DNA from 3 places in the Enteractinococcus fodinae genome. Region 1 is predicted to be linked to each of the others. Evidence: riboswitches for the same ligand, from Rfam matches in the RefSeq annotation. Region 1 holds a riboswitch; each other region holds the start of a gene.

Evidence for each region. Region 1 has a riboswitch for thiamine pyrophosphate ahead of J2S62_RS09795 (NtaA/DmoA family FMN-dependent monooxygenase). Riboswitches for the same ligand answer to the same signal wherever they lie in the genome.
Region 2: linked by a shared signal. The riboswitch ahead of J2S62_RS02290 (thiamine ABC transporter substrate-binding protein) and the one ahead of J2S62_RS09795 (NtaA/DmoA family FMN-dependent monooxygenase) in region 1 are both predicted to bind thiamine pyrophosphate.
Region 3: linked by a shared signal. The riboswitch ahead of J2S62_RS11395 (YkoF family thiamine/hydroxymethylpyrimidine-binding protein) and the one ahead of J2S62_RS09795 (NtaA/DmoA family FMN-dependent monooxygenase) in region 1 are both predicted to bind thiamine pyrophosphate.

What each region holds. Positions count from the first base shown of each region.
Region 1 is NZ_JAVDYJ010000001.1:2,102,562-2,112,500, forward strand. It holds gene J2S62_RS09785 (AlbA family DNA-binding domain-containing protein) at 1-466, shown strand, start outside; gene J2S62_RS09790 (hypothetical protein) at 463-954, opposite strand; gene J2S62_RS09795 (NtaA/DmoA family FMN-dependent monooxygenase) at 958-2,265, opposite strand; TPP riboswitch at 2,255-2,356, opposite strand; gene J2S62_RS09800 (glycine cleavage T C-terminal barrel domain-containing protein) at 2,425-3,729, opposite strand; gene J2S62_RS09805 (IclR family transcriptional regulator) at 3,877-4,677, opposite strand; tRNA gene J2S62_RS09810 (tRNA-Thr) at 4,896-4,972, opposite strand; gene J2S62_RS09815 (DsbA family protein) at 5,062-5,898, opposite strand; gene J2S62_RS09820 (hypothetical protein) at 5,980-6,459, opposite strand; gene J2S62_RS09825 (fumarylacetoacetate hydrolase family protein) at 6,591-7,499, shown strand; gene J2S62_RS09830 (NADPH-dependent F420 reductase) at 7,486-8,115, shown strand; gene J2S62_RS09835 (tyramine oxidase subunit B) at 8,183-9,316, opposite strand; gene J2S62_RS09840 (GNAT family N-acetyltransferase) at 9,561-9,939, opposite strand, start outside.
Region 2 is NZ_JAVDYJ010000001.1:495,497-505,435, reverse strand. It holds gene J2S62_RS02305 (FAD-binding oxidoreductase) at 1-453, opposite strand, end outside; gene J2S62_RS02300 (agmatine deiminase family protein) at 672-1,760, shown strand; gene J2S62_RS02295 (MFS transporter) at 1,852-3,306, shown strand; TPP riboswitch at 3,361-3,463, shown strand; gene J2S62_RS02290 (thiamine ABC transporter substrate-binding protein) at 3,500-4,531, shown strand; gene J2S62_RS02285 (ABC transporter permease) at 4,531-6,177, shown strand; gene J2S62_RS02280 (ABC transporter ATP-binding protein) at 6,174-7,034, shown strand; gene J2S62_RS02275 (HNH endonuclease signature motif containing protein) at 7,413-9,260, shown strand; gene J2S62_RS02270 (DEAD/DEAH box helicase) at 9,264-9,939, opposite strand, start outside.
Region 3 is NZ_JAVDYJ010000001.1:2,447,280-2,457,218, reverse strand. It holds gene J2S62_RS11425 (ABC transporter ATP-binding protein) at 1-32, shown strand, start outside; gene J2S62_RS11420 (ABC transporter permease) at 29-1,132, shown strand; gene J2S62_RS11415 (hypothetical protein) at 1,160-1,447, opposite strand; gene J2S62_RS11410 (hypothetical protein) at 1,757-2,122, opposite strand; gene J2S62_RS11405 (hypothetical protein) at 2,433-2,984, opposite strand; gene J2S62_RS11400 (NAD-dependent epimerase/dehydratase family protein) at 3,090-3,872, shown strand; TPP riboswitch at 3,977-4,085, shown strand; gene J2S62_RS11395 (YkoF family thiamine/hydroxymethylpyrimidine-binding protein) at 4,122-4,772, shown strand; gene J2S62_RS11390 (ECF transporter S component) at 4,775-5,398, shown strand; gene J2S62_RS11385 (ABC transporter ATP-binding protein) at 5,395-6,810, shown strand; gene J2S62_RS11380 (energy-coupling factor transporter transmembrane component T family protein) at 6,807-7,553, shown strand; gene J2S62_RS11375 (cupin domain-containing protein) at 7,866-8,201, shown strand; gene J2S62_RS11370 (hypothetical protein) at 8,447-9,199, shown strand; gene J2S62_RS11365 (hypothetical protein) at 9,221-9,460, opposite strand; partial or broken gene J2S62_RS13595 (LysR family transcriptional regulator) at 9,461-9,628, opposite strand; gene J2S62_RS11360 (penicillin acylase family protein) at 9,709-9,939, shown strand, end outside.

The sequences.
Region 1 (9,939 bases):
GTTGGTGCGTCCAGATGTGCTGCACGATTTTGGTCTCCACAACACATCGCGCAAGACCGACACGTTGTTGAATTCTCTATGTCAGTTTGATTTTCTCTACGCGTGGCTCGTCAACGCCTCGGCCCGGGAGCACGGCGGGGGTGGCGCGTATGCCGCCTCCTCTGCGTTCAAACACTGGCGGACTCTGCCGATCATTGAGCGTGCTATTAGTAATGGGGAAATGCGCGCGAAGTTATTCCCGGCTGCTCGAGAAAAAGAAATCGCCCAGGCGCTTCGCAGTACATATAGTCACGCAGAAAAGGTCTCCAACCGAGAACGGTATTTCACCGGTTGGCAGCCACTTCCACCGTGGATTTCGGAATTTGTCGAGCACATTGTCGCAGGTGGTAACGGCGCACATCAGCCATCTGGACGCTCAGTACCGCAGACCAACGTTGTATCCCTCAATGAGGTGCGGGCGAATTAGACGGACCGGTGAGGAAAGTACTTCTGCCACTCGGTCCCGACACTGGCCAAATAGAAACGGTGCCGCAGTTCGCGACTGAGCGGGCTGTCCGGGGCATGCACTTGGTGGTAGAAATCAGCGGCAGGCGTTTCGGTCAGGAGTCGTTCTTCTATCCGGACTGGTATGGGCTCCACACCTTCGGGGAGCGGGAGCAAAAATTCGACCAGTGCTCCCTCATCGGTGTCGACATAACGGCCGGTGGGGAAATGCTGCCGCACGGTGTGTTCTAGCGTGGCTGCCCCTTTAGCTTCGATGAATTTGCGACGTTTACGCCACCGCAGCTTGCGTGGTAAGTAACTATCGAACGTCACCCAGCAGATCAACGCCGCATCCTGGGTGCCATCGGTGTTGTGATAGACCTCAAGCAGGTCATAAGGACGGCCCCCATCAGACGGATACGACACAAAATCGCCCGGTGCGACTTCAATGGGTTCATTGTCGAGCTGCATGCTTCACCTCGTCTGATCGCCGGCATCTTGGAGGAGCTGGATGACCGGTGCGAAATCCTGAAATGATGCTGGTGCCATGGTGCTAGTCACCATAAACCCATCGGTGGCCCCCTGCCGCACAAGGTCGAGCATCTGCTGGGCCACACCTGCCGGATCGCCCACCAGCACCGGCTTAAACTGGGCAACCCCACCGGCAATCGCGAGCTCACCGATGGTGCGGGCGCCTTCAGCTACGACCTGTGCCACGATGTTTTCGAATCCTTCGGCGCCAGTGGCTCCGCGCTGTGCTCGTAAAAACTCAGCAGCGTCGTCGTGGAGGTTCCACTCCCCTGGATCGGCGCGGAAGACTGCCGCCAGGTCTTGCCACGCACTGTGCGGGTCGATGCGATCTTTGATCGTCTGCAATTTCTCTTCGGCTGCGGCCTGGGTCGCAGCCACAACTGGTTGCACAGCCATCAACGTCGTAATGGCGTCAGGGTTGCGTCCGACCTGTTCAGCTCTGGTACGCAGGTCAGCGCGGATCTGCTGGGCCTGCTGAGCAGTAGCGGCCACCATGAAGGTTGCATCGGCCCAGCGCGCCGCGAAATCCAGGCCTGTTGGTGACGCTCCGGCCTGCAACAGCATCGGTCGGTATCCGTCTACGTCTCCAGGTAGCGTCAACGGACCCACCCCGTCAGGAGTGGGCCGGATACTCGAGGAGTCAGCGAACTCCCCGGTTGTGGTGTCCATGGACAAACTGCTGTCCGGGAAGGTTCGCCAGATGTCGAGGACGTCTTGTGTCACCTTGTGGGCCGTGCGGTAGCGCTGTTCTTTGGGCGCCAACCCCGGCTGCTGCATATTCTGGGCTTCAGCATCGTAGGCCGAGGTTACGATGTTCCAGGCGGCTCGCCCACCTGAGAGCTGATGCAAGGTTGCTAGACGTCGTGCGATGTCATATGGCGGGACAAAGGAGGTCGAGATCGTGCATCCCAACCGCAGCTGTGAGGTCACACTCGCAACCGTCGACATGACGGTTACCGGGTCTAGATAGATGCCGCCTTTGGCGCCTCGGGAGATCACCGCATCCGTGGTGCCATCGTGGCCGCCAGCCATCGCGAGCGCATCGGCGATGAACACCATATCGTAACCGTCAGCTTCGAGCTGTTGACCGATGTCCGTCCAAAAACCGGCACGCAACCAGTCGGTTCGGTTCCCGGGATCACGCCAGGCGCCGGCGGCTTGGAAGGCTGGCAGATCGATCATCGCCGCGCACGGGATGGCCGAGGTAAAAGGCTTGGCTTTCAGCTGGGTGTCATGTGCAGGTGTGGTCATAGGCCCTTCCTCCGCCGGCATGATCCGGATCAGGTTGTTCGGGTCTGCGCGGTGCGCACTCTCAGCCGTAACGGCTCCCCGGGGTACGGTGTCTACCGTAGACCACCTGCTGGTGGCACCGCTGCGTGTTGCGTCCTGGCAACACGCAGCGGCAATCGCCTAGATCGCAGCATCCATGCCTTTGGTGCGGAGGATTTCGCGCTGGTTAGGATTGACCGATTCGCGGAAGGGCATTTCAACCACTTCAGCTGCAACGGGACTACCCGGCATATCGGCATACTGTTCAGGTAAATGTACCCACAGTTCAGTGCCGATTGCCGAGTGTTCTACGGGTACGTATCCCATGGCGATGTTCTGACCAATCTCTGGTGAATACCACGGGGACGTGACATACCCGCTGGCTTCACCGTCTGAGGTAGTCGAAATCAGCCAGAAGTCGGGCGCGTAGTCGTTGATCGGTGCGCCACCCATAATCATCCCGACCAACTGATGCGTATACGGCTGCTGCCCGACCTCAAGCTGTTCCCGAACTGCTTCAAGTGCGGCTTTGCCGATGTAGTCGGCAGTTTTTTGGCGCGGGACTTGGTAGGCCAAGTTCACTTGGAAAGGTAAGGTCTCCTGATCCATGTCCTGACCCCACGAAAGGATCCCGGCGGCAATGCGCCGGTGGTGCGCCGGCGCTATGACGGACAGCTGATGTTTTTCACCCGCCGCTAGGATGGCGTTCCACATGTCCTCGGCGTGCAAGGACGCGTCATAGAGGTAGATTTCATACCCCTTTTCACCCGAGAAGCCAGTCTGGGAGACCACCACATCATGGCCTGCTACCTGACCTGTCATCAAGCCGTATGGAGGCAACTGGGCGACCACGTCACCGAAGAGATCCACCATCAGGTCCACCGACTTCGGGCCTTGGATCTGCACAGGAGCAACATCAATTTCTTTGATGTCCACATCGAATCTGCGCCCGACGTTGACACCTTGTAACCAAAATTCCAGATCGGAGTCAGAAATGGAGAACCAGAACTCATCATCGGCAACGCGCAACAGGACAGGATCGTTTAGGATTCCGCCCGCCTCATTGCACAAGATGACATAGCGTGCCCGCATGACTGGGATCTTGGTGGCATCCCGGGTGATTACGAAGTTCACGTAGGCTTCGGCATCGGGGCCTTTGACCTGGATTTGTCGTTCTACCGCCACGTTCCAGAGCGTCACGTGGTTGACGAGCGCATCGTATTCGACCATGGCCCCGCCATCTTCGGGGCGGACGTAACCGCGCGGATGATACATCCGGTTGTATATCGACGCTCGCCAGCAACCGGCTTCCATCGAGAGGTGCCAGTAAGGTGACTTTCGGACTCGAGTATCGATGAGCATCTCGACCGGGGTGGGCCCGGACTGTCGAAGATTAATCGGTACAACACGGTTGGATTGATCGACTGATGGTTGGTTCGCGTTCATGGGGTTCCTCCCTGTGGGGCACGGAGGGCATCGGCTCTGGCCTGCCGAAAATCAACCCTCGATGTTGCATAATGTGCTACAACGCTCGCACTATGCAGCACGTACTCACAGTCTAATCGTGACTCGCATCACAGGTAAAGAGGTTTATTAAGCTGTGGGGTCGACCCGAGAAAAGCCCAACCGACTTTCCAGATCGCGCGCAGCCTGGCGCGCTTGCGCAAGGAATGGTTCGAACTGGGCTTCCGGCATTCTAAAGTCTGGTGCGGTTACCGACACCGCGGCGACGAGTTGCCCGGTTGCATCCCAGACCGGTACTGCGAGCGCATTGATGCCCTCTTCCCACTCTCCGACGGCTGACGCCCAACCGCGTTGGCGAATAACTCCCAACTCTTCGGCGAGATGCTTGGCCTCGAGTTGGGTGGCTTCGGTAAATTTCACAAGAGGTTGGGCACTGACCTGTGCCCATACCTCTTCGGGAGCGTAAGCCAGCAAGAGCTTGCCTGTCGACGTGGCATGCAATGGCACGCGCTGTCCGACATACTGCCCCGCTACGCCAACCATACGTTGGCCAGCGCTTTGAGTGATCGTTACGGCATAGCCTTCATCGAGGATCGCGACATTGGTAGTTTCCTGGGTCGCTTCGGCAAGCGCATCACAGATCGTTTGACTATCGCGTGCTAAATCGAAACGCGTAGAGACCGGGTATGCCATGCGCAGCAACCCGATGCCCAGTCGGTACGCTCCTCGATCAGCAAGCTGTTCGACGACATTCCGATGTTCTAACGTGGCCAGCAGACGCGAGGCAGTAGACCGATGCACACCCAACCGGCGCGCGATCTCGGAGCTGGTCAGTTCAGTTTCTTCGGTGAGAAACTCCAGAATTTGCAATGCACGATCAACCGACTGAATGGGCGCTGCTACTTCTGGGCGCTGTTCTGAACTTGTCATTGGGTTCCTCACTCGTCAAACAATGTCGGCTGTGCTTCTCTAGGCTACCCAAGGGTGTGCACAGTCTGACTAACATCCGATGCTGCCCAGCTGTTCGACATGGTGTTAGTCGATAATAAACTGCATCACCGCTGCGGTTGCACGCCTGTCGGTCGGCGCCCCAGACGACCTCTGGGACGACAAAACCCCGGAACTCTACTACGAAAGTTCCGGGGTGTTGGAGCCCCCTATCGGATTCGAACCGATGACCCCCTGTTTACAAGACAGGTGCTCTGGCCAGCTGAGCTAAGGAGGCGTGGCTGTCTAGCCGTCAATTTATGACCTACGCTAGTCTAGCCCAAACCATGAGGAAACAAAAACCTAGCGGCGCCATTTCCCCTGGCATTAGTCGTCGAGTTGTGACTCAGCCCAGGATTGGAACGATTCGCCACCGGATGTGTTTTCGTAGTGCTCACCATTGACCCAAATGGACGGGGTACCAGCGATCCCGTCTTTGACTGCATGAGCGGTCGTGTAATTCACAAATGGACGGAAGGTGTTGTCGGAGACGCACCCTTCGATGTCAGCTCCGATTTCTCCGGCCAAAGCGACCAGTTCGTCGTTGGACAGGCCGGCACCTTGGTGCGTATCGTAGCTGGTGAAGACCGCGTGAATGTACTCGCTGGTATGTTCAGGCGACTCTTCTGCCACACAAGCCATCGCATTTGCTGCACGAGATGAGTAGTTTTCGGTCCCAGGATTATCTAGGTAATTGACCAACCGGTATTCGATGGTGTGGCCATCTGCAGCCAGCTCATCAAGTGCGCCAGCGTTCTCGCTTTCAAACTGCGCACAGTACACACAGTTGGCATCAGCATAAATAATGATGTCAGCTACGTCTGAGCCGGGCACGTCGGTGGGCATCTGACCTGCAGTGTCTGGGTTTGGCTCATCGACCTGCGTGGCATCGACTTCCTCGGGCGCATTGCCCTCAGCCGGGGCACCGTCTTCCAAGAGCAACCCACCGGTTTCTGTTGCAGCGGTTGGCGTCGGACCGGCATCAGGGATCGAACGCGAAGAGTTCATCAAAGTCACGACCACAATGATGGCGACCACAGCGGCAACGACACCGACGATTGTCCATGTGATGATGCGGGAACGCCGTTTCTCCGCCGCGAGTTGGTTAGCTTGCGCCTGCCGTACAGTGTCACGTGAGCTGCCAGCTGACTTATTTTTGGCCATTATCCTTACCTAAGGTAGTGAGTTGTTAAATTTTGAACCAGTCAGAGTATACGGCTGGTTTCTGAACATTGACTGGACTTTTTACTGCTGCGGTTCCAGCTGCGGGTGCTCGCCCTGGATGGTGGGCTCCCCGGTGTCGGGGTCGAAAACAATCCGTAAGTCCAGCTGTTCTCCATCCACGGTGGTCACCTCAGCCTCCAGCAAGTTGCCACGCCACAGGTCCGCTTCCACTTCCTGCACTTCAGGATATTTAGCAATCACATTAGATTCCAGCACGTCCTGCTGATGGTTCTGGCTGACCACACCATAGACCCCCGATGCGACACCCAAAAGCATGGCGACCAACCCGGCGAGAGTCTCAATGCGAACATCGCGCGGAGCATCGGCTCGTTCGCCTCGGCTATCGGTACCTTCGAACCGGCGCGTCTCACCCGACTCCCAGGCTTTCAGGCGACGGGCACGCCAGGTCGCATGTGCCAGAATGGCTGCTCCGGCAATGGCAAAAACAAAGCCGATCCCGATAGCTAGTTGCGGCGTTTGCAAGTCCAGAGGTTCAAACATACTTCCATTGTCTACGATGAGCACCGAGCGAGAAGTTATTTCACTTGGTTTTGACTTAGCGCGTAGTCAGATCGCGGCTTAGCGTCGCGTCATCGTTCCAGACTGGGCTGGAGTGTGATGAACTTAGAGCTATGAAACTCGCTACATTTCGCTTGCCACAAGAACGCCCCGATGCACCCGGAGCCACATTTGCCGCGCTCATCATCAAAACCGAGACCGATGACTCCGGGGCCGAATACGCGACCCAGGCTGTGCGACTGCCCGATATCACTGATGTCGGGGCCCTGCTCACCCTGGCGCCGCCGGAGCGTCAGGCCATTGTGCAAGAAGCACTTGATGCCGCTCAGCAGGACGCCAACTACATCATCGACGCCACGACGCTGAGCTATGAAACCCTCATCCCCTACCCGTCAAAAATCTTCTGTATAGGTCTCAACTACCGGAACCATATCGAAGAGACCGGGCTCGACCTTCCCAAATATCCCACAATTTTTGCGAAATACGGTCAGACGCTCACGAGCGCCTATAGTGAGATCGCTGTGCCGGAGATTGATCATCGGCTGGACTACGAGGGCGAGTTAGCCGTGATCATCGGCGCCCCAGGTAAAAATATCTCTGCGGCCAACGCTGCCGATTACATCGCCGGATATGCCATCAGCAACGACATCTCGTTGCGCGGCTTACAAGGTCGCACCGATGAATGGACTCAGGGCAAAATCCTGGAGGCTTCTACTCCGGTTGGCCCTTGGCTGACAACCGCCGACGAATTCCAGTCCAAGGCCGAACTCACCACGTTAGTCAACGGCGAAGTGCGCCAACGCGATTCCGTTGATGACCTAGTCTTCGGGGTGGGCGACTTACTTGAATACCTATCTCAGCTGATCACCTTACTGCCCGGGGATATCATCATGACCGGCACCCCCGGCGGCGTGGCACTTGCAATGCGTGATGAGCACGGCCGCCGTCCGTGGCTTAAGCCAGGAGACGTTGTAGAGACCCGCATTGAAGGCCTCGGTGCACAGCGCAATGCCATCGTTTGATCGTATCGGCGTGCTGGGCGCAGGTCGGGCTGGAACCGCTTTTGCTCGGGCAGCAGCACGCAGCGGCATCGACGTGCAGATCGCTTCAACGCGTACGCCGACTCAAATGCGCTACCACTTGATGCAGTACGCACCCCAAGCTCGTGCGGTGTTAGCCGAAGAGGTAGCAGACGGCGTGGATCTCGTCATTCTTGCGGTGCCGCAAGAAGACCTGGACGATGTGGCTCCGGCGTGGTTTACTGATCGGATCCTGGTCGATGCCACCAACCGCTGGCACGATGAACCGTTGCCCGAGTGGTTCGAGAAAGGACTCGCATCAGGGCTGAGCTCTTCGGAAGTCATAGCGCAGCGATTCGATACGGCCACGGTGGTAAAGGCTCTGAACCATATTTCCCACTGGGCGATGGACACCCCGGCGGCTGACGAGGAACGTGCTGCAGCGGTGGCCTCAGATAGTCCCAGTGCCGCAAAGGTCGTTGCCGACTTGGTCTCGGCACTGGGCTTTGCACCTGTCGTTGCCTCGAGTCTGGCCGCAGGGCGCCATACTGAACCGGGGACACCGTATTTCAATGTCGCCGCGACGTCAGAACAGCTCGCCAGGCACTTCTTGGCTTAATCACGTCATAAAAAAAGCGAATCCGGGGTGCCACTGTGTGGCTCCCCGGATTCGCTTGGTGCTGGTCTTAATACGCTGCGGGGGCGTCCCACAGGTTCAGGCTGGTGCCGATATTGTTCTCAACGGCGTAGTTGTAGATATCGTGCGCCCAGGCGACGTCTTCAACAGGCATACCACCGACCGAATAGACGATGATCTCGTCGTCGGACTTGCGGCCTTCGATTCGTCCAGCAGCAATGTCGCCCATTTGCTGTAGGTCTTCACGAGGGAAGTGGCCATCGTGCTGGAGTTTCAGCATGCGCGACCCGATGATACCAATCTGGTCGTATGCTACCTGGGTGGTGTATTCATGGTGCCATTCATCGTAGAGGCCCATGTAGTCGACGACCTTGCGGGTGTTGATCAGGAAGTCATCGTCGAAGTGGGTGGCACCTGGAGCGATCACGAGGGTACCAGGAGAGAGCCATTCGCCCTTAACCTGTGGGAAGTCCTGAGAGCCATTCGGAGAGGCATTTGCTCCGGTAATGAGAATCTCGACGTTTTCGACGGCTTCTTTTTCGGTGTCTACAACAGTCACCGATTCAAGCTGTGGATTGTCCTGCTTGATTTGCTCCGCGGCACGTTGGGTGGAGTCTGCCGAGCGACCTTTGATCTTCACATGTTTGACACCTTCGCGCTGGGTCAGAACACCTCGAAGCGTTGTCTGCGACATCACGCCAGGACCGATCATCCCGACGGTCTCAACGTTATCGACCGCTAGGTGCTTCGTACCCACGTTGGGTACAGACGCGGTCCGGTAGGCCGAGAGCAGGTTCGCCGACATGACAGCCTTCGGAGCGGCAGTGTCGGTGTCGTTGAGTACGAACAAATGGATGGACCGAGGCATGTCGTGCTTCCGGTTCTCAATATTGGAGCCATACCATTTCACACCGGTCGCACGAAAGCGACCGCCGAGATACGCTGGCATCGCCATGAAACGGCGATCGATATCGTCCTTCGGCATGCCCTCATGTTTTGGTTCCTTAGGGAACGAGATCATCGCACCGTGAGAGTCTCCCCGATCGCCAGCCATCATGTAGTCACCATCGGCCAGTAGTACCAGGGCCTCTTCCATCACATCGATACAACTCGATAGATCGGTGGCACCTGCTTCGATCATCTCCGGCTCGTTGAGATACAGAAAGTCAATACGCTTATCCAATGCAGGATTCCTTCCTTAGATACTTCATCCTGTGAGAGCTTGATTCCTCTGTGAAGTATGGCATACGGAAGGGGGCGAATCAGTATGTGACTCGCCTGAAACAGGGTAACCTTTCTAACATCCAAAAAGATAGATCTGGCATCGAAAACAATGTGAGAAGCGCCATATGTGAAGACCAATCTCGGCATGATGAAGGTGAGCTCGACGCTGCCCGCTGTCGTCCGACTACCTTAGGTGAAGCGCACTAGGGTCTTCTGCTGCGTCGCATCCGATACCGTCGTTGCAGATCGTCAAAGTACTGCGGAGTTCCAGGCTCAGGGGTTCCGTGATCTACTTCCGAGGGCGTGTCCTCGTTAACTGAAGGCCATTCTTCCGGGTCGATGTCATCACGAAGTTCGTTGTCGGACCGTAGAAGCGGTTCCCGGACCATCATGAGGTGCTCCCGGCCAGCCTCATAGAAAGGCTCGCCGACCGCTTCCAGGCCGAAGGTCTCGTACCAGTCCTGGAGGTGCGTTTGAGCGTGCATAGTCAGCTGTTGGTCTGGATAATAGGCCATCACAGCCCGTATGAGCGCGCTCGCCAGGCCATGGCCTCGGAAAGGCTTGTCGGTGGCGACGCGGCCG
Region 2 (9,939 bases), 1.6 Mb from region 1:
ATTCGTGGCGATATTGCCACCGACCGTCGAAATTTCTACACTGGCTGGATCTGGCGGGAAAAACAGCCCGTGCTCACGCACCGCGCGATCAAGGTCTGCGGTGATGACGCCGGCTTCCACCACCGCCAGTCGATTCACCGGGTCAATGTCGCGGATACGGTTACAGTGTTCTAGAGAAATGATCAGGCCGTTGGGGTAGCTTACCGCCCCACCGGCCAGGCCGGTACCGGCGCCGCGCACGGACACCGGCACTCGGTGGGTGTTAGCCCAGCGCAGCGCGATGGCGACATCATCGGTGGTGGTTGCCAACACGGCGGCGAGCGGACGATGCGATGGTTGATACCGTGAGCTATCCTGAGACAACCGGGCCAATTCGGGGCCGGTCTCGAGTACTTTGTCACCAAGTCGGTCGGTGAGTTCGGCCAGCGTTTCGGTGAGTTGTTCGTGGGGCATGCGGTTCCTTTACTGTCAGGCACCACATTAGCTGTGTCGCCCACCACGTTCTACTCTGATGCGGCGGTTGCGTTGGAAGCCGTGTCAACCCCGAGTTGTGCGTCCCTTGTCCGTGGGGAAAGCGAACGACTTTCCTTAGAGAACCTAGTAGAATGACCCCAGCGCTCGTGCTCCGCGTGGCGGTGGATTTTCCAAGACTTCACAGGGAGGTATGCCTCATGGCTCCAGGTTCACGGTGGCTCAAGCCCGCCGACACCGAACCAATTCGACGAGTCTGGATGAACTTTCCACGAGCCGGTGCCGCCAATTACGCGGCACTGTGGCAACTCTCCTCCGCCCGACGAGCCTGGATCCGCCTCGCAGAGACCATCAACCAGTTTGTCCCCGTGACCTTGCTGGTTGATCCCGATGATCAACACACCATTGACTCGTATTTATCCACCAAGATGCGCACCGTCGTGGTGCCGTTTCATAACGGTTCGCTGCGCCGCACCGGCCCGACCCTGGTGGTCTCGCGCGAAGCTCACAACACCGGCGGTCGCCGTCCACGGCGCGTGTTGGGAATGATCGACTTTGCATTCAATGGTTTCGGGCATCTTCCCGGGGTGTCCTACGGGCTGGATGATAATCTTCCCGGCACCCTGACCGAAGTCCTAGCCCGCTTTGAGAGCGTCCCCGAACGGCAATTTTCGGTCATGGTATCCGAAGGTGGCTCCTGGGTGACCGACGGCCTGGGTACGGCCATCGCGTCCGAGGCCTTACTGACCGACCAGCGTCGTAACCCGGGCTGGTCGCATCGCACCGTCGAACGCGAACTGCGTCGCGAGGTGGGGCTCGACCACATCATTTGGATTCCGCGGGGCTTATGTCACGGCGCTGCGCCACAAGGGTGGGGCGGTTACGTCGATCACGTGGTGGCTTTCCACTCGCCGGGACGGGTCATCTTGCACAACCAACCCGACCCAACACACCCCGACCACGCGGTAACCGAAACCGTGCGCGAGATCCTCTCCGAAGCCCACGATGCTAACGGGCGGCCCCTGGAAATCATCGACATGCCAGCCCCGCAAACCCACTCGGATCTGCGCGGCCCGGTCAACTGGAGCTACCTGGATTTTCTGGTGCTCAACGACGTCATCCTGATGCCGCGGTTCATCGACCCCCACGACGACGAAGCACGCAAGCTGATGGCCACGCTGTATCCCGAACACCGCGTCATCCCCTTCACCGCCCAGGCGCTATTCGACCACGGTGCCTCCATGCGCGCCGTCACACTGCCTGAGCCGCGCGTCAGCTCACAACGATAACGCTCAGCCAGCGGGGACAAACCGCCCCGAATCGACGCGAGAACCGGGCCAACACGCTAACCTGAACTCGACGACAGGTAAAGGAGCGTAATTGGCCAAGCAGCAGATGACCAAAACCCAGCGAGCCCTGTTGGTGGTGGTGCTGGTCCCGGTCTTCATGTCGCTGCTGTCCATCTCCTCGATTAACGTCATCCTGCCCTCAGTGCAAGAATCCCTCGATGCGACCACCAGTGAAATCCAGTGGGTCTTGTCCGGTTACACTTTGGCCTTCGGGGTGCTGCTGGTCGCCGCCGGGCGCGCCGGTGACACCTTCGGCCGGGCCAGGCTCTTTGTCGCCGGCCTGGTCGTCTTCGGGCTGGGCGCGCTCCTGTCCGGGCTAGCGGTCAACGGGCTGATGCTGGTCCTGGCTCGGTTCGTCATGGGCTTCGGTTCAGGCCTACTCAACCCTCAAACCGTGGGCTTCATTCAACAATTTTTCGACGGGCCACGCCGCGCTCGCGCTTTCGCATCGTTTGGGACGGTCGTGGGAGTGTCCGTAGCCATAGGACCGGTCCTAGGTGGTGGGCTGATCGCCCTGGCCGGACCCGATTGGGGCTGGCGGTGGACCTTTCTGGTCAACGTCCCCATCGCTGCCGCCGCAATCTGGTTTGCCCGCCGACACTTCCCGGCCGAAGCCTGGCAACGCACCGGCCCCGCGGCCCACGGCGGCAAGCCCGACCTGGACCCGGTCGGGACCGTAGCCTTTACCCTGGGCACCCTGTTGGTCATGTGGACGTTTTTGGAAATCGATCAGGGCGGGATCTTCTGGGCCATGCTGCCGGCCGGAGTGGCAATCCTTACGTGGTGGGTCTGGTGGGAGCGCCGGTATAAACGCCGCGGCGGTGCGCCCATGGTCGACATGGCCCTGTTCCGTAATCGGCCCTATCGCAACGGGACCTTGCTCATCGGACTGTTCTTTACGGGTTCGACCTCCGTGTGGGTCACGGTGGCGATCTTTTTGCAAACCGGCCACGGGGTCTCAGCCTTGGGCGCCGCACTGATTGGCGTGCCTTCGGCCATCGCGACGTCGATTTCCTCGCAGATCGCCGGGCGCTACGTGCTCAACGCTGGACGCCCCATGGTCGCCTGGGGCATGACGGTGACCCTAACCGCCCTGGCATCGTCCATCTTCGTCGTGGTGGGCGTCCAGCTGTGGGACTGGTCAGTGTGGTGGCTCGTGCTCACACTGTCGCTGCTGGGCGTGGCCCAAGGCTTTATTGTGTCACCGAACCAAACCCTGTCGCTGATCGAGGTACCCGCCCATGTCTCGGGAGTCGCCGGGGGTGTGATGCAAACCGGTCAACGCGTCGGCACCTCGGTGGGCACCGCGCTGATCACCTCAACACTATTCGGAGTCGCCGCGGCGTGGTCGTGGAACTGGGCGTTTATTGCGGCCTTCGGGCTCATCATGTTCATGGTATCCATCGCCCTGGTGGTAGCCATCGTGGATGTGCGCGGCACCCGACAAGCGCAAGCCGCCGTCGCTCAGGGCCGCGAATCCGCCTAGCGCGTCACCGCCTGCGACATACTGCCCGGCACGGTACCCCATGCGATACATTAGAGGCATCGACAGGGGAGCAGCCACCAGCTGCTGAGAGTGCGCAAGCAGACCCTCGAACCTGATACCAGATCATACTGGCGGAGGAAGTCGTCATACTCTCCACGCACCGCGTGCCCTCCTATGCACACAGGAGGAACCAATGAAAAAAGTGTTACCACTGACGGTCGCCGCCGTGCTCGGACTGGCCGGTTGCTCGGTCGCAGACCAGGCCCCCGACGCGGACGACGATGCGCAAGCCTCGGTCACCATCATGACCCACGACTCGTTCAATGTGCCCGAAGAACTCGTCACGGCCTTCGAGGAAGATTCCGGGTACAGCGTGACCACGACCTCCCCCGGGGATGCCGGGGCGGTGTTGAACCAACTGATCCTGCAGCAGGACAACCCCACCGTCGACGGGGTGTACGGCATCGATAACTACTCGGCCGAAACTCTGCTGGCCGAAGACATGCTGACCACTCACGACGTCCAGTTGGGTTCAGCCGAAGAGTTCACGGTCGCCTCCGATACCGACGGCCACCTGGCACCCATCGACCACGGGCAAGTCTGTGTCAACATGGACAACGAGTGGTTCGACGACCAGGGCCTCACCCCGCCCGAAACACTCGACGATCTGACCGACCCGGACTACGAGGGCCTGTTCGTCACGACCGACCCGACCGCATCCTCACCGGGCCTGGCATTTCTGGTCGCCACGATAGCCGATCAGGACGACTGGCAGCGCTACTGGCAAGACCTGCTGGATAACGGCACCAAGGTCGCCGGCGGCTGGTCGGATGCCTACTACTCGGATTTCACGGCTGCTGGTGACGGCGAGTATCCACTGGTGCTCAGCTACTCGTCCTCCCCGTCGGCCGAAGAGGGCCGCACGTCCTCGATTCTGGGCACCTGCACCCAACAGGTCGAATACGCCGGTGTGTTGGCCGATGGCGCCAACCCCGACGGCGCCCGGGCGTTCATCGAGTTCCTGCTCAGCACCGAATTCCAAGAAACCCTGCCCGAAGAAATGTACATGTACCCCGTCGATGACTCGGTTGAACTGCCCGAGGAATGGGCCACCTACGCTGAACTCGCCGAGGACCCGATCACCGTTGACGAAGCCGAAGTCGCCGACAACCGTGATCAGTGGCTGACCGACTGGACCGAAGTATACGAAAACCATAGCTCGTGATGACCCGCCTGGGGTGGGGTGCCGCCGTCGCGCTAATCCTCACCTTCCTCACCATCTTCTTCGCCTGGCCCGTCGGAGCGATGCTGCTGCGCGGTATCACCGACGACGCCGGCGCGCTCGATCTGAGCAGATTTGGTGAGGTCTTGACCACCGGGCGCACCTGGGACATCGCCGGTCACACGCTGGTGATGGCCCTGGGCGGCACCATCGGCTCGGCGCTCTTCGGTATTCCCGCGGCCTATATTTTGTACCGCACCGATTTTCCGGGTCGCACCATCCTGCGATCCATCACCCTGGTCCCCTTCGTGTTACCCACCGTCGTGGTCGGAGTGGCCTTCCGCGCCCTACTGGGCCCCAACGGCCCGCTGGGGTTTTTAGGGCTGGACCAGACGACGTGGGCCGTCATCGCAGCCATGGTGTTTTTCAACATCAGCCTGATCGCCCGGCAGGTGGGTGGGTTATGGCAGATGTTGGACCCGCGCACCGTCGAAGCCGCCCGCAGTCTCGGCGCCTCCCGAGCTCGCGCGTTTTGCACCATCACCCTACCGGCACTGACACCCGCCATCGGCGCCTCGGCCGGGCTGGTTTTTCTGTATTGTTCCACCGCGTATTCGCTGGTGCGCACCCTGGGCACGCCCGGCGTGGGCACACTCGAAACCGAAGTCTTCCGCCAAACCCAAACCTTCCTGGACCTGCGCACCGCCGCGGTCTTCTCGGCGCTGCAGGTCGTGTTCGTCCTGGCATCGGTCTGGCTCACCCAGCGGCTGGCCCACCACACCACGACCGCCCTGCGCCTGCAACAGCCCCATCGCCAAAACATCACCCGAGCCGACTGGTTGCCGTTGTCCGTGACGATGTTTGCGGTCGTGGTCATCATCCTGTGGCCCATGTTCAGCCTGGTCGAGCGCTCGCTTGCCGACGGTGATGGCGGTTACGGGCTGCACAACTACCGGCTGCTGGTTACTTCCCCGGGGACCGGTTTTGCCGGCGGCGCGACGGCTGCCCAAGCGCTCGAGCACTCCCTGAAAATCGCCCTGGATGCCACCATGATCTGTTTGGTGGTTTCGATCCTCATTGCGCTTGTGCTGACCCGGCGGGTCAAGAGTCGTCTGCTCTCGCGTGCACAGCAATGGCTAGATGTATTTATCATGTTGCCGATGGGCGTCTCCTCGGTCACGATCGGGTTTGGTTTCTTGGTCTCGATCCACGCATGGGATCCGGGGCTGGGACAATCTGGGGTGTTCGTGCCGCTGGCCCAAGCCGTCGTCGCGCTGCCGCTGGTAGTGCGCAGCCTCATCCCCATTCTGACCGCCGTCGACCCGCGACAACGACACGCCGCGGCTGTACTAGGCGCATCCCCCGCTCGGGTCTTTCGCACCATCGACGGCCCGTATCTGTTGCGCGCCGTCGGACTCGCCGCGGGCCTGAGCTTTTCGGTTTCCCTGGGCGAATTCGGTGCCACGAGTTTCCTGGCCTCCCCCGATTACCAAACCCTGCCCGTTTACATCGTGCGGCTGCTGTCTCGCCCCGGCGCCGACAACTTCGGCATGGCCCTGGCCGCCGCCGTCGTCTTAGGTGTCGTCGCCGCCATCGCGTTACTCCTGGGCGAACGCATCCGCCCACGCACCATCAGGAGCACCTCATGACCGCCATCGAACTGATCAATATTCACCTGGGCTATCCCAATGGCAACCAAGTCTTCGCCGGGGCTGAGCTGACGGTCGCCAAGGGTGAGATTCTCGGGGTGCTTGGCGCCTCGGGTGCCGGCAAGTCGACCCTGTTACGGCTCATCGCCGGACTGCAGCACCCGCACGCCGGCACCGTCAAGATCGCCGGGGAAATTGCCGACGACGAGGGCCGTTACCACATGCCGCCGCACCGTCGCGACTGCACCATGGTTTTCCAGGACGCACAATTATTTCCGCACCGCAGTGTGGCCGGCAACGTCGCTTACGGGCTTGAAGCCGCCCGCGTACCAGCTGCGCAACGACGTCGTCGCGTGGCTGAGGTCTTAGAAATGGTCGACATTGCTGAGCTCGCCGACCGGGCGATAACGGAATTATCTGGTGGGCAGGCACAACGTGTTGCATTGGCGCGATGCTTGGTCATTCGCCCATCGGTCATTTTATTCGATGAGCCGCTTTCCGCCCTGGATCGTGGGTTACGGCAGCGCTTAGCTGTGGATATCCGAGAGTTATTAAAGCGCACCGGAACGTCAGCCATTTACGTCACGCATGACCCAGCCGAGGCCACGACCGTGGCAGACCGCATCGCGGTGGTTGAACACGGACAAATTCAGGACCTTGGTCCGGTCCCGGAGCTGGACGTGTCCAAACTGTCCGAATCCGTAGCGAGCTTATTGGGTGGTCTTGGTGAAGTCAGCGGCGTTGTGACCGCGGTCAGTGATGATTCGACGACGATTGAGATCGTTGATCGTCTCGTGGTGCTCCCGGGACGCCAGGGTGTTGTTGGGGATACCGTAACGGTCAATCTGAGTCGGTAGGTTATCGTTTCGTCCGCTGTGGTTCTCACGCAGCATTGCCCGATCAGATGCAAGCAGCTCAATACTCTGGTCTGCCGAAAACATAAAACCTGTTCCCGCAACCGTGTCGCGGCGAAATGTGGAAAAGTCTTCGCCGCCTATGCGTTATCCACAAAACGAATAACACACCCATATCGTGTCCCACCTGTATGATATATACCGACAAATACATGCATAACAATCACATTAACTTCTTCAAAACTGTTGAATGGATCACGGTGGGCGGGTAGAATAGGGGCATACCTCAACCCGTTTCCCTTCTATTCTTCGCCCCTTCGTTTCCTCTTCGCTGTTGATGTTTTCTTGTCACTGATCGGTGCTTGTCGAAAGGACCCGTTGATGGATACCACCCAGATCTTGCCCAACATTGGCTCCCCGGTGTCCTCGCCAGCGTTTGACCCGGCAGCTGCCGATGACATGAGTGTGGGCGAAGCCGTCTACGCTGCAGCCTTCTTCGCCGACGTGGCCGCACAGCGGATGGCCGATCCGGCGGCAGCTGGTGACTTCGCCCGATTTGTGACGGCCTCTGGAGAGGACTGGAGCGGATTCAAGTCCGCGACTGCACCCGGTGCGGTGCCAATACCGCCAGATAACTATTATGATTCGCTGCCGGGCATTGCCCATATGGTGCGCCACCAGCAGCGAGCCACCGATGCGATCCTCACACATTTCGCCGCTCATCTGGAACCAGCCCTGGGCGACCAAGCCGCATTGTTAGGGACTCCCGACGGGGTCAAAGGATATAAAAATGGGCAGGTGTACTTCCGGGAAGTGCTGAAACTCTCATCAGCTCAGACGACGAAGATTCATGATCGGGTCCCGTATGTCACCTGGGCCTCGGGCAAAAATCCCGCGTTGGCGGCCTATCAGCCCAATTTGCTCAAAGTCGCTGAATCCTTTGCCGAAGGCAAGATTTCCGGCGAAAACCTCGACCGCATCATCAGCATGGACAAAGATCTCACCAAGTACGTGCACAAAACCAAGGCCCTCCCCGGGATCAAACGCGACATCCTGCTGGCCTTTGAAGACGCTCTGGTCGATGCCGCCGAGACTCTGACTCCCGATGAACTCTCCGAAGCCAAAACCCGATGGGCCAACAAAATCGCCCACGCGATCGACCCTGACGGGCCCCTGGTATCCGATGCGCTGCGCAAACAACCCGACAACGCGCTTCGCACCCAGAACCTGGCCGATGGGTCCGGCAAAATCAGCATGCATGCCACCCCGGCGGTGTATGCGGCCTTTAAAAACTGGTCCCTGCATCAGCTGAATTTCAATGGCACCCCGGTCGAGATCCCCCAAGAGGTCCTGGACCTGCTAGCCACCGACGACCAGGAAGCACCTGACCCGGCGGCAGCCGTCAATGACCTCAACGACCTGACATCTAGCCCGGATCCGGATGCTCAAGCTGAAGACCCTCAGGGCGCCACCCTCTCAGCTGAAAAGACGGCGACTATCGACCCGCTCACCACCGGTCAGCGGTTAGCAGCCATTATCATTGGCATGTTTCAAAACTTGTTGACGATGGATCCCAAGGACCTCGGCGTCAAGAAAGCCCACGGCGCCGCAGCGCAGTTGATGATCGTCCAAGACATCCAGACAGCCTATGAAACCCTCGGAGTCGGTGCTCTCCCGGAGGCGGTGCGACGACCACCCCAAGCCGCCGGAGTGTTACCACCGATCATCACGCGTCCGAATCCCGATCACGAGCCGGTATGTTTGAATCCCGATCACACCCGGGGCCACTCCCCACCATCGTGGACTCAGTTTATGTCGGAGGCCGTGAACATCGGCGCCATGCGCCCTGCTGACATTGCTCCATTAGCTTGTGACAGTAAACTCGTGGGCCAAATCTGGAACAGCCACCACGAAGTCCTCGCCCAACACCGAGCCCACAGGCTCTTTACCCCCACCCAACGTCGGGCCATTCTAGCGCGGGACCGTGGCTGCCAAGCCCCCGGCTGCACCGTGCCAGCCGTCTACTGCCAAATCCACCACATTGTGGAATGGCTCAACAACGGCACCACCAACGTCGACAACGCCATCACCCTGTGTGCCCACCACCACGGGGCGGTCCACAACGGCAAATGGAAAATCCGCAAACACCACGGGACCACGTTCTTCCAACCAGCACCCTGGTTAGATCCCACCCAACCCTTACTGCGCAACCTCTACTGGGCGTTATGAGAACTAGCTGTCTGAACCGGTTGTGGCACCGGCTTGTATCTCTTCGAGATCAACTGGACTATCGTCAAACAGAGCACGGATGTCTTCAGCCGTGACGTTGGAGGAGAATGCGGTATCGTCCTCGGTCAAAGCATCAAACATCTCAACTTTCTGCTGCTGCAGTGCCAGGACTTTTTCTTCGATCGAACCCTTCGACACCATCCGATAGACCATGACATTCTTGTCCTGGCCAATGCGGTGCGCACGGTCGACAGCTTGAGCCTCGACCGCAGGGTTCCACCACGGATCCAAGAGGAAGACATAATCAGCCTCAGTGAGTGTGAGACCAAACCCGCCGGCACGCAAGGAAATCAGGAACACCGGTGCCTCCCCGGAACGGAACTGATCCACAACGGCACCGCGATCACGAGTAGACCCATCCAGGTAGGCATACTCAATGTCCTGTCCGTCCAGCTCTTGACCTAAGCGCGCCAAGAATGAGGTGAATTGCGAGAAGATCAGCACTCGGTGGCCTTCCGGCAGAATCTCAGACAAACGCGACATGAGCTCATTGAGCTTCGAAGATGGGACATGCGCGTACTCATCGTCGACAATCGCCGGATCCAAAGCCAGCATGCGCATGAGCGTCAACGAACGGAAAATCGACATCCGATTCGATTCCATGTCCGTCACAAGGTTC
Region 3 (9,939 bases), 340 kb from region 1:
TGCACGAGATCTTCAAGGAGACCATCCGATGAGCACCCAAACGCTGCAACGCACCCCGTTCACCACCGCAGTGTGGGTCATTGCCAAACGCGAGATCACCACCCGGCTGACCTCCAAAAGCTTCGTTGTCCCGACGTTGATCGTGTTGGCCTTCATCCTGATCGGCGCGGTCCTGGGACCAAGGGTCACCGACATGCTGTCCTCAACCGATCATGTGGCCGTGACCGACCAAACCCGGCCGGTCATCTCCTCCCTGGGCGAAGGGTATGTCCCAGAAGTCGTGGGTGACGCCGCAGCGGCACGTGAGGCCGTCGCCGACGGTGAAGTCGACTATGCGGTCGTGCCAAGCGCCGATAACCCCACCGGGCTGCTGATCATCGCCGAACGAGACGCCCCGACGGGGGTGATGAGCATGCTGTCAGTCATGCCAGACGTTCAATTACTCGACGCCGACGCCCCGGACCCCATGCTGGTCTACTTCATAGGCCTGGGCTTCGGACTGGTGTTCTTCTTCTCCGCCCTAACCTTCGGACTGACGATCGCCCAGTCGGTGGTTGAAGAAAAACAATCCCGCATCGTCGAAATCCTGTTGGCCACCGTGCCGGCGCGCGCGATTTTGGCCGGTAAAGTGCTCGGCTGCTCGCTACTGGCATTCACCCAGGTCGCGCTTTATGCCGCAGCCGGACTATTAGGCATTGCGATCAATGGCGACGAACTGAACCTCGACGGATTGGGCGCACCCATCCTCTGGTTCGTGGTGCTATTCATCTTCGCCTTCGTTGCCCTGGCCGCCCTCTACGGAGCCGCAGCCTCACTGGTCTCTCGCCAAGAAGACCTTTCGGCGGCCTCCAGCCCGATCATGATGCTGATTATGATCCCGTACTTCTTGATTATCATGTTCTCCAACAATGAGACCGTCCTGGCCGTGATGAGCTATATCCCGTTCTCCGCACCGGTTGCCGTGCCCCTGCGGGTCTACCTCGACAGCGCGGCACCGTGGGAGAACTTCGTGTCGCTGGGCATCCTAGTGGTCACAGCATTGCTGTGTATTCAATTAGCCTCGGCAATCTACGAGCGTTCGGTGCTGAAGATGGGCGCCGCGGTCAAATGGTCGCAGGCGCTGAAGAACTAGCCAACGACGCCGTGCGATGCTTGGGGGCTAGTAATAGTAAGTGCCACCATGTGGATCGTAGTTGACGGTGTCGGTCTGACCATCCTCAGTAATAACGGTCAGGGTCGCGACTTCATTTGAGTACGCCCCAATTCTTGAGACCATGTTGCTCGAGACGAACTCGGCGGCGGGCTCGTATTGGCCGCCTTGCCAAGGGCCATCTTCGATATGGACGACAAGCTCGCCATAAGCAGGGGATTCCACGCTGGTGATGTAGCCGTGCGGATCATCGGGTACGCTTCGCGGTAGTCTGCCACTGACTCGACGCCACCGCACATGCCTTGGTAAGTAAGGTTCATGGAGCGAATCCAGTCCTGAAAACGGACATCAGCCCAAGCTGCAAGTTCGGCCTCCGTCTGCGGGGCATCCGCATCGTCAGGGGCGGGGACGAGACCTTGAGTCGCCTGGTGTTCCCCATCCGGCGTCTTGGTGGTCACTTCGAAGAGACCGTCAAGGTGTCTACCAATATACGAGTGCAGATTCCCCGCCAGATAGGGCACGGTGTACACCCGGTCGGGATCATATTCTCCGCAGCCCCAGGCCTCGGGCATCAGCGTGACAATGAGCTCGCCATCCCGTGGTGACTCAAGCGAGGCCAAGTACCCCACAGGGTTGCTCGGACTGCAGATTTTGATAGTCTTCCAACGTTTCGAATGGGACGTCGCAATCCTCGGTATAGTTTCCGTTGCCTACGTTGTCGTGATAAACCGTGGTCAATGTGGTGAGCAGATGATCAAGAGCTTCGGCAGCGAACGGACCGTCAATCTCCACGTCTGTATACGGCATGTCCGTCTCAGCAAAAGTCGGCTCGGATTGCTCGGAATCTTGAGGTGCTGGAGTAGCTTCGGTGGCTTCCGGGCTCGAAGCGCTGCTAGCTTCTCCCGGATTGGCTGTGCAACCGGTAACGGTCAAGAGGGTCAGTGCTGCGACAGTCGTCGCGGTGCGAAGCATGGTTTGATCCTGTCTATGGTGCGATGTGACGGTGGCAGCGTACATGTTGTGAAGGCCGACTTCGCGAGGATTTCATGGCAGCGGGGAGCGCGTTCAGGGGTTTCCTAGACAGTTCTGACGGAATATAGACAAAAGTTCAAGCTCCCCAACAGGAACTATCTTTAGAGTAGGTACTACCTCTTCAAGGTGTGAGTGATGAGAGTATGCGGCCCCGGTATTCAGTTTCCGGGGCCGCATTCTTATTCATTACCGGCTAAGCGCGCTATTCTGCCGCGCAATGAGCTTCACAGAACGAACTGCCGCTCTTATTCTAGGGCTGCAACACCGGCGCTGCGGTGTCACGGGAGCGCTCAATGTCAGCCGCATAGAGTTCAGCCGCCTTACGGGCGCGAGCCGGATCTTCTTTGGCGACCTCGGCAGGTATTTCGCCGTTGAGGCGACCAGTGGGGCTTGTCAGCCAGGCCCACAGAGACCAGCTGTCCAAGCCGGCTTGAAATAGGGGCTGGACCAGTGCTGCGACATCTTCATTCAGGTTGCCGTTGGTATCGAGCTGCACTCTCGGAATGAGAATGCGACCATTATCCTCCACCGTGAAAAGGCATCCCCGCCCGCTGACCCGAGCAACCCACGCTCGAACCGCACTCGTCCGAGAACCACACAACTGTGCAAACGCCTTATAAGACACTGCCCCGTGGTCCGCGAGCAGACTTCGCCGCAGGTCTGCAGTCATCTCGACCTGCTGAACCCGTCGTGGATTGGGCGTAGTGTCGAGATGGTTTTCCTTGTCAAGACCATGGGCTCCCATATGCGCCTCCTGGTCAAAGAGTAGCAATAGGGCAGCAGCCTGTGTAGCCCTCATCACAGTCCAAATGCGAAGATGAATAAACTTCTTGACCCAACCCAGTACGATCTGGTCGGCTAGCTTTTAAACGGTAATGCCCCGGACGCTAGAAGAATAGGGAAAATCATGGACCTGCCGATTCAAGCACCGCCCGAGCCATCTCGCTGGAACCCTCGACCAGCTGGCAACCGACTTCTGATTACGGGGGCTGCCGGGACCGTGGCGAATTTGATTACCCGCCAGCTATCTGAGACCTATCAGTTGGTGGGTGTCGACATTGCTGGTATCGACAACGATGCTTTTACTGAAACCCATCAGGCCGGCCTGGACGACGAAGAACTAGTCGATCGCCTGGTGCGAGATGCTGACTATGTATTGCACCTGGCGACCGGGGCACCCGATGGCAAAGACGGTCTATACGCCACGGAGATGGATGCAACCAACCGGATCCTGGCCTCCGCGATCGCGCACGGCACGCGACGAGTCGTGCTGGCATCGAGCAATCACGCTTCCGGATGGCCCGAACGAGAATGGCTGGCAGGGGAAGGTGACGGTCACGTCAAACCGTGGGATCCACCGCGGCCGGACGGACTCTATGGTGCAGCGAAAGCTTATATGGAAGCACTCGGTCGGTATGCCAGCGACTCATCCGGCCTGCCAGTCAGTGCGTTGCGCATTGGGACGATGCGGGACAATATGACGCTGCAAGAGCTCATCGACTCCGACGAGATGCCGCATTTAGGTTTCGGCGAACTTCGAGCGCAACGGATCAAACGCACCTGGCTCACTGGAGACGACCTGGTCGATATTCTTCGCGAGGAGTTCAACGCTCCAGAGCCGTACCGGTTGCGCTTCGCCACCTCTTCGCCCGACCAAGAGCAGTGGGATCACACTGTTTACACCGGCTGAATCATTCGCCAGGAAAGACGGCACGCGGCGCTGGAGTCGTCGATATTGCGCTGAAAACTCAAAGCTTTTTGCAATACCGACCGTTCGGACTAAGGTGGTGTCGAACAGAGACCCCGGGGTGCACTGAAACTGGTGCTGAGAGTGCGGAGATGCCGCAGACCCGTTCACCTGATCCAGATAATGCTGGCGTAGGTAGAGGTTCCTAGCTCTTATGTTTATGAGAGCCCGGTGGTCGGAAGGGAGACCACCGTGAGTGGTCAGACACTATCACCAGATCAAATTGGTATTGGGATGCGCATTAGCGTCCATCCCCACGCAGATGATTTCGAACGCATCATTTTGGATGCCATCAAATACACCCACGACGTCCTAAAAGTCGACGAGCCAGACTCCGGTCTAGAAGTCTCCACGGGCGAAGTCTCAACCTACGTGGGCGTCAACTCGGGTGAGTCAGCACAGCAATTAGCTGCGTATGCCTCGACCCTGATCCGTGCTGCTGCCGAAGAATCCAATCGACAGCACCTGACCAGCCACATTCTGCTGTCGCGCGGCTGCCCAGGTGAAGCTACCTGTGAGCTCGTACCCGGTGAGATTCCGGCCGAGAAGCCCGTACACCTGGCAAAAAGCGAACTCGAAGTCGCCGCAGCATGGTCACTGTACCCCCTGGCAGACGGCAACGTGCCGCACATGACACCGATCTATGCAGCGATTGATCAGGCCAAAGCCAGCGGTGTGGAAGTCACCAGCGAGCACTTTGCCACCATCCTGCGCGGCGACCTCGCCGACGTGCTAAAAACCATCGTGGACGCGTGGGCCCAGATCGGCCAAGAAGTCCCACACGTCGTCTCGCACATCTCGATTTCGGTGGACTCGCCCTCGGCCCAGCGGAACGGTGAGTAAACATGAGCAACGCTGTATCCTCCCAAGGCAAACGCGAGTACCGCAACCCCTACGACAGCCCGTTTCGGTGGCAACTCAAAGACCTCGTACTCGTGGTGGTCCTGGGTGTTGTCTTCGGGTTCGTCTACTGGGCGCTGGTCCAAGCCTGGAACGCACTGGCTATCGCCATGGGCCCGGCAGGTGACCTCGCCCAACACTTCTTCCAAGGCGGCTGGCTCCTCGTTGCCCCGCTGGCGGTGGCCATCACCCGCAAAGCCGGCTCTGGGATCTTGGCCGAAATTCTGGCGGCGACCATGGAGTTCGTGTTCCTGGGCTCCCCGGTCGGACCAGTTCTGTTGCTGTCGGCCTTCCTCCAAGGTCTGGGCTCAGAACTACCGTTTGCCATTGGCCGGTATAGGCACTTCGGTATCACCCGCTTTGCGATCAGTGGGTTCCTGGGCGCATTCTTCGTGTTCTGGTCGTCTGCCATCCGCTTCGGTTGGTTCGGCCAGGAGATCTTCGGCCTGCGTCTAATCATCCACTGCTCCTCGGGGATTATCCTCGGTGGGTTGCTGGCATGGGTGCTAGTGAAAGCTATTAAGAAGACCGGAGTCGTCGACAACTACGCCATCGGAAGGCAACGATGACGCAAGGCCAACCACTCGTTGAGCTGCGTGGGTTCACCGCCGTGGACCCACGCAGCCAGCGGGTGCTGCTCGAGGACATCAACCTCACCGTGCACCCCGGCGAACAAGTGCTGTTGTTGGGTGCCTCGGGTGCAGGCAAGTCCACAATGCTGGATGCGATCCGCGGGGTCGTGCCGCATTCGGTACCGCTGGAGATCAGCGGGGAGTGCAATGTCGCCGGTGAACCAGTTATCACCAACACGGTGGCCCAACTCAGTGCCAAGGTCGGCAACGTGCCCCAGGACCCGCACGCTAGCCTCACGCTGCCGCTGGTCGAAGACGAAATCGCACTGACCTTAGAAAATCACGGTGTTGACCCGGCCGAGATCGGCGACCGAGTCCAACAACTCCTGGCCTCGGTGGATGCCAAACACCTGATCAATCAGCGCACCCAAACACTATCCGGTGGGTGGGTCCAACGCATCGCCACGGTCGCAGCGCTCGCGGCCCGACCCAACATCGTGCTAGCTGACGAACCAACATCGATGTTGGATGGGGCCGGGGTCGCCTCGGTCATGCACATCCTGACCGAACTCACCGGTGATACCGGCGCACTAATCTTGGTCGAACATCGGCTCGATGAACTCGCCGACGGGCCGGGGCTGCCAGCACGCACCGTGGTCATCGACCAGGGCAAACTCAAGGCAGACGGGCCGACCAATGAAGTCCTATCCGAACACGCCGCAGCGCTGGAAGCCAACGGGGTCTGGACACCAGGTGTAGAACTACCGGCCTTCCACACGCCAGCATCAACCGGCTCGGAACCTTTACTTTCAGCCCAGAGTCTCACGGTCCGACCAGTACCGCAGGCCAACCCGGTCGTCACCGACATTGACCTCGACATTTACCCGGGTGAGCGCATCGCGGTGATGGGGGATAACGGTACCGGCAAAACCACCCTGCTGATGGCATTAGCCGGGCTGATCCAACCCGAAGGAGATCTTTCCGGGCGGCAACCGGTGATGGTCTTCCAAAACCCCGAGCACCAATTCCTCACCCACTCGGTCCACGATGAACTGCGCTTCGGTCTGCCACTCGACAAGCAAACGGAACAAGCCGTTCAAGAACTCACGGAAACCTTCGGCCTGGCACATTTAGCCGAGCTCAACCCGTTCCGGCTATCAGGTGGCGAAAAACGCCGGCTCTCGGTTGCGGCGGGACTACTGGCCGCCAGGTATCGTACCGAACCCACAGTGTTGCTTGCCGATGAGCCAACCTTCGGGCTGGACCGGGCCAACACCACGGTCATGCTGCAACAACTGGTCGACCACGCTGACAACGGGGGAGCGGTTGCGATCATCACCCACGACAAACGCGTGGCAGATGCCTGGGCCACCCGAGTCGTGACCGTGGCACAAGGAGCCCTGGTATGAGCACCCTGACCATCCAACACCCCTCAACGCTGGTCGAACCCGGGATCCTGACCCGGTGGAACCCCTCGATCAAACTCATCAGCCTGTTTGTGCTGTCGGTATCACTGCTCTTCATCTGGGATCCCATCCGCCCGGCAGCACTGTGGGTGGCGCTGGTTATTGTCGCTCTGACCATCGGCAAGGTGCCATTCAAATGGTTGGCCGCCGCCCACATCCCGTTCTTCGCATTCGGGCTCGGGCTGTTCCTGGTCAACGTATTTTCCAGACCCGAGGACGGCGTCTGGATCGGAGCGGCACTAGCGGCCAGAACCCTAGTCATTGGGGTAGCCTCGATCCTGTTCCTCACCTCAACCGCACCGGTTGCGTTGATGCGCTCGCTGAACCAGAACCTGAAACTGCCCGCGTCAATTACCTTTGCGATCCTGGCCGGTTACCAGTTGCTACTTGGTCTGCCGCGCGAATGGCAGACCATTCGTGCAGCACAACTGATGCGCCAAGGCGGGGCCACACTGTCGAGGAAGGGCAAACCCAAGCTCAAACTCAAAGAAGCCGGCCGGTTGGTCTTCACCGTGTTGATCGTTGCCCTACGACGTTCCGAACGAATCGCAACCTCGCTGGAGTCGCGCGGATTCGGTCTGAAACCACGGACGGTGTACCGCCCGATTCACCTGCGAGCCACTGACATCCTGCTAGGACTCGCCGTGTGCGCCTTTGCGGTGGTCTTCGCCTTGCCATGGCTCTAAGTTGCAGTTTCACTAACGATCGACGCGAGTGCACAGGCTTCTCCGAGTCGTTTCTGCTGGGGCTTTGTGGTGAATTCAAGTAAATTACCAGGAACGTTTCTTAGACTAGTAATCACCTCTTCAAGGTGTGAGTGATGAGATTGTGAGGCCCCGGGTTCATCCCGGGGCCTCATTTCTTTTTTCAACCACGGATGTGGGGCCTATTTGCCAAAAAGCATTCCTAAATTCCCTTGACCACCGGGATGCGTAAAAGTAATCTGCGAAGCAACGATGCGGCAAGGCTCGGGTTCGACAGTAGAGAGCAGACCCCCGATGATCACGGTCACCAATCGCGAAGCGGTGCAGTTGCCTGATTCTGGAACAGCCAGGTTTACTGGTGCCGACCATCAGGCTGATATTTCGTTTTTCTGGGTCAATTCGCCACCGGGAAGCGGCCCGGAATTTCATTGGCATCCCTATACGGAAACCTGGGTCGTGCTCCACGGTGAAGTCCGCATTGAGACCCAAGAAGAGCAACTGCATGCTCACCCGGGTGACATCGTCACGGTCACGGCAGAAACGGTACATCGTTTCCGTGCTCAAGGCGAGAGCAATCTCCAGATGGTCTGCATTCATGCCTCGCCGACGATTATTCAAGAATTTATTTAGTGAAATCATCAACGTGTGACTTTGATGCTTCGCATACTTCGCTAACCGTTCATGCTTGAGCCAACTCGGCGTCAGCTGCTCGCAAGAGTGGGGTCTTAGGGTGCTATTACCTCTTGAAGGTGCGAGTGATGAAGGTATGAGGTCCCGGATGCGAGCCCGGGACCTCATTTCTTTTGCACTAGCGGACACTCCGAGGATCTCGAGGCGGTACCCTTCTCGAACTACCGCAGCGGTATCATGACAGGGTGACTACCGCTGAATCTCCGAAGGACCGTGCAGGCGACGCGAACCATTCTCGCGCACAAAAGGCGAGCGATGAAGCCAAGGATGTGGCAGCTGCTGGCTTCGATAAAACGAGCGACGACAAGATCGATGAGATTCAGGAGCGGTGGGAGAAGAGGCTTGCTTGGCCGGTCCTGATCGCAGCAATTCTTTCAGTTCCGGCAGTCTTTCTGACATTATTCGATGAGCCCTTGGAAATGATCGGGCACATCCTCCTGTATCTGACCACAGCGGTGCTGGTTATTGAAACCACCATATTTTTCTTGATCTCACCGAAGAAAATCGATTGGGTGCGTCGCAACTGGTGGTTGATCGGACTCACCATTGCAACCATCCTGGCCGTGATCTTCAGTATCGGCCCCATGCAGTTGTTCCGCACGGTACGGAGCGTGGGTGCACTGCGAGTGTTGAAAGCCAAGCAAGTAGCCAAAGCCGGGGAGTCACTGGCCAATAAAGGCAACAAACGCTGGCGACGCTGGTTCGGACAGATCCTGGCCACACTGGTAGTTGGCGCGTTCGTGGTCCTAGCCTTGGCGGTACCCGAATCAGAAGCCCGCACCACGCTAGAGAATTATGTTGGTGAAGAAGGGGTGCCCTTCGCAGCAGCGATAGCCGGGGTTATCACCGTAGTGGGCATGTATTTCTTGGTTCGCACTCCTCGCAAGCAGGGGGACAGCGAATCTGAGGACCGCAGCTCAGTATCTCAGGGGGATTAAACCTACTGGAGCCCCCGCGGATTATTCGGGTCTGCGCTGTCTCTGGGGATGGTTATACATACCGGTGTCGGCGCAGTGCTCCAGGGCTGTGTGGTCGCCATCCAGTGGCTGAAGCTGCGAGCCAGCCGCCGTGGTGTGTGGGCATGCGATACGCACCGCAGGTTGACCCGCAAACCGGGTATTGAGAGTGTCTTCGATCCGGTCAAACCGGGTGAGTACATCAGCGCCGAGTTCGTACAGGGCCTCTCTAGCAGCGGACATCGTCATTCCCGCAGAGGTCCGATGAAAGAGCTTCAGGGACAGCCGCGACTCCAGGGCTCCTATTTGCTTTGACACCGCCGGCTGGGTGACAGACATCAGCTGTGCCGCCTGACTGACCGAACCGGTCTGCGCTACGGCGCGGAAGTATTTATGGCTACAAAGATTCAATAGACAGCATGGCAGATCGGTGCGACATTGGTGGGTGAGACAAATTCAGGTGACTCTAGTCACGACGAAAGGAATGCCCAATGAGCTCCCGACGAGATATCGATACAGAACCCACAGATCAGGCTTCAGGGGCCACTTCCGAAGAGTTCGAGGTCAGCGGTCTTGACCGTGACGTGGAAGTTCTGGTCGACCGTTGGGGTGTTCCGCACATTTACGCGCAGTCCAGGATGGATGCATATATGGCCCAAGGCTTCCAGGCAGCCCGAGACCGGTTATTCCAGATCGACCTGTGGCGCCGTCGCGGCCTGGGC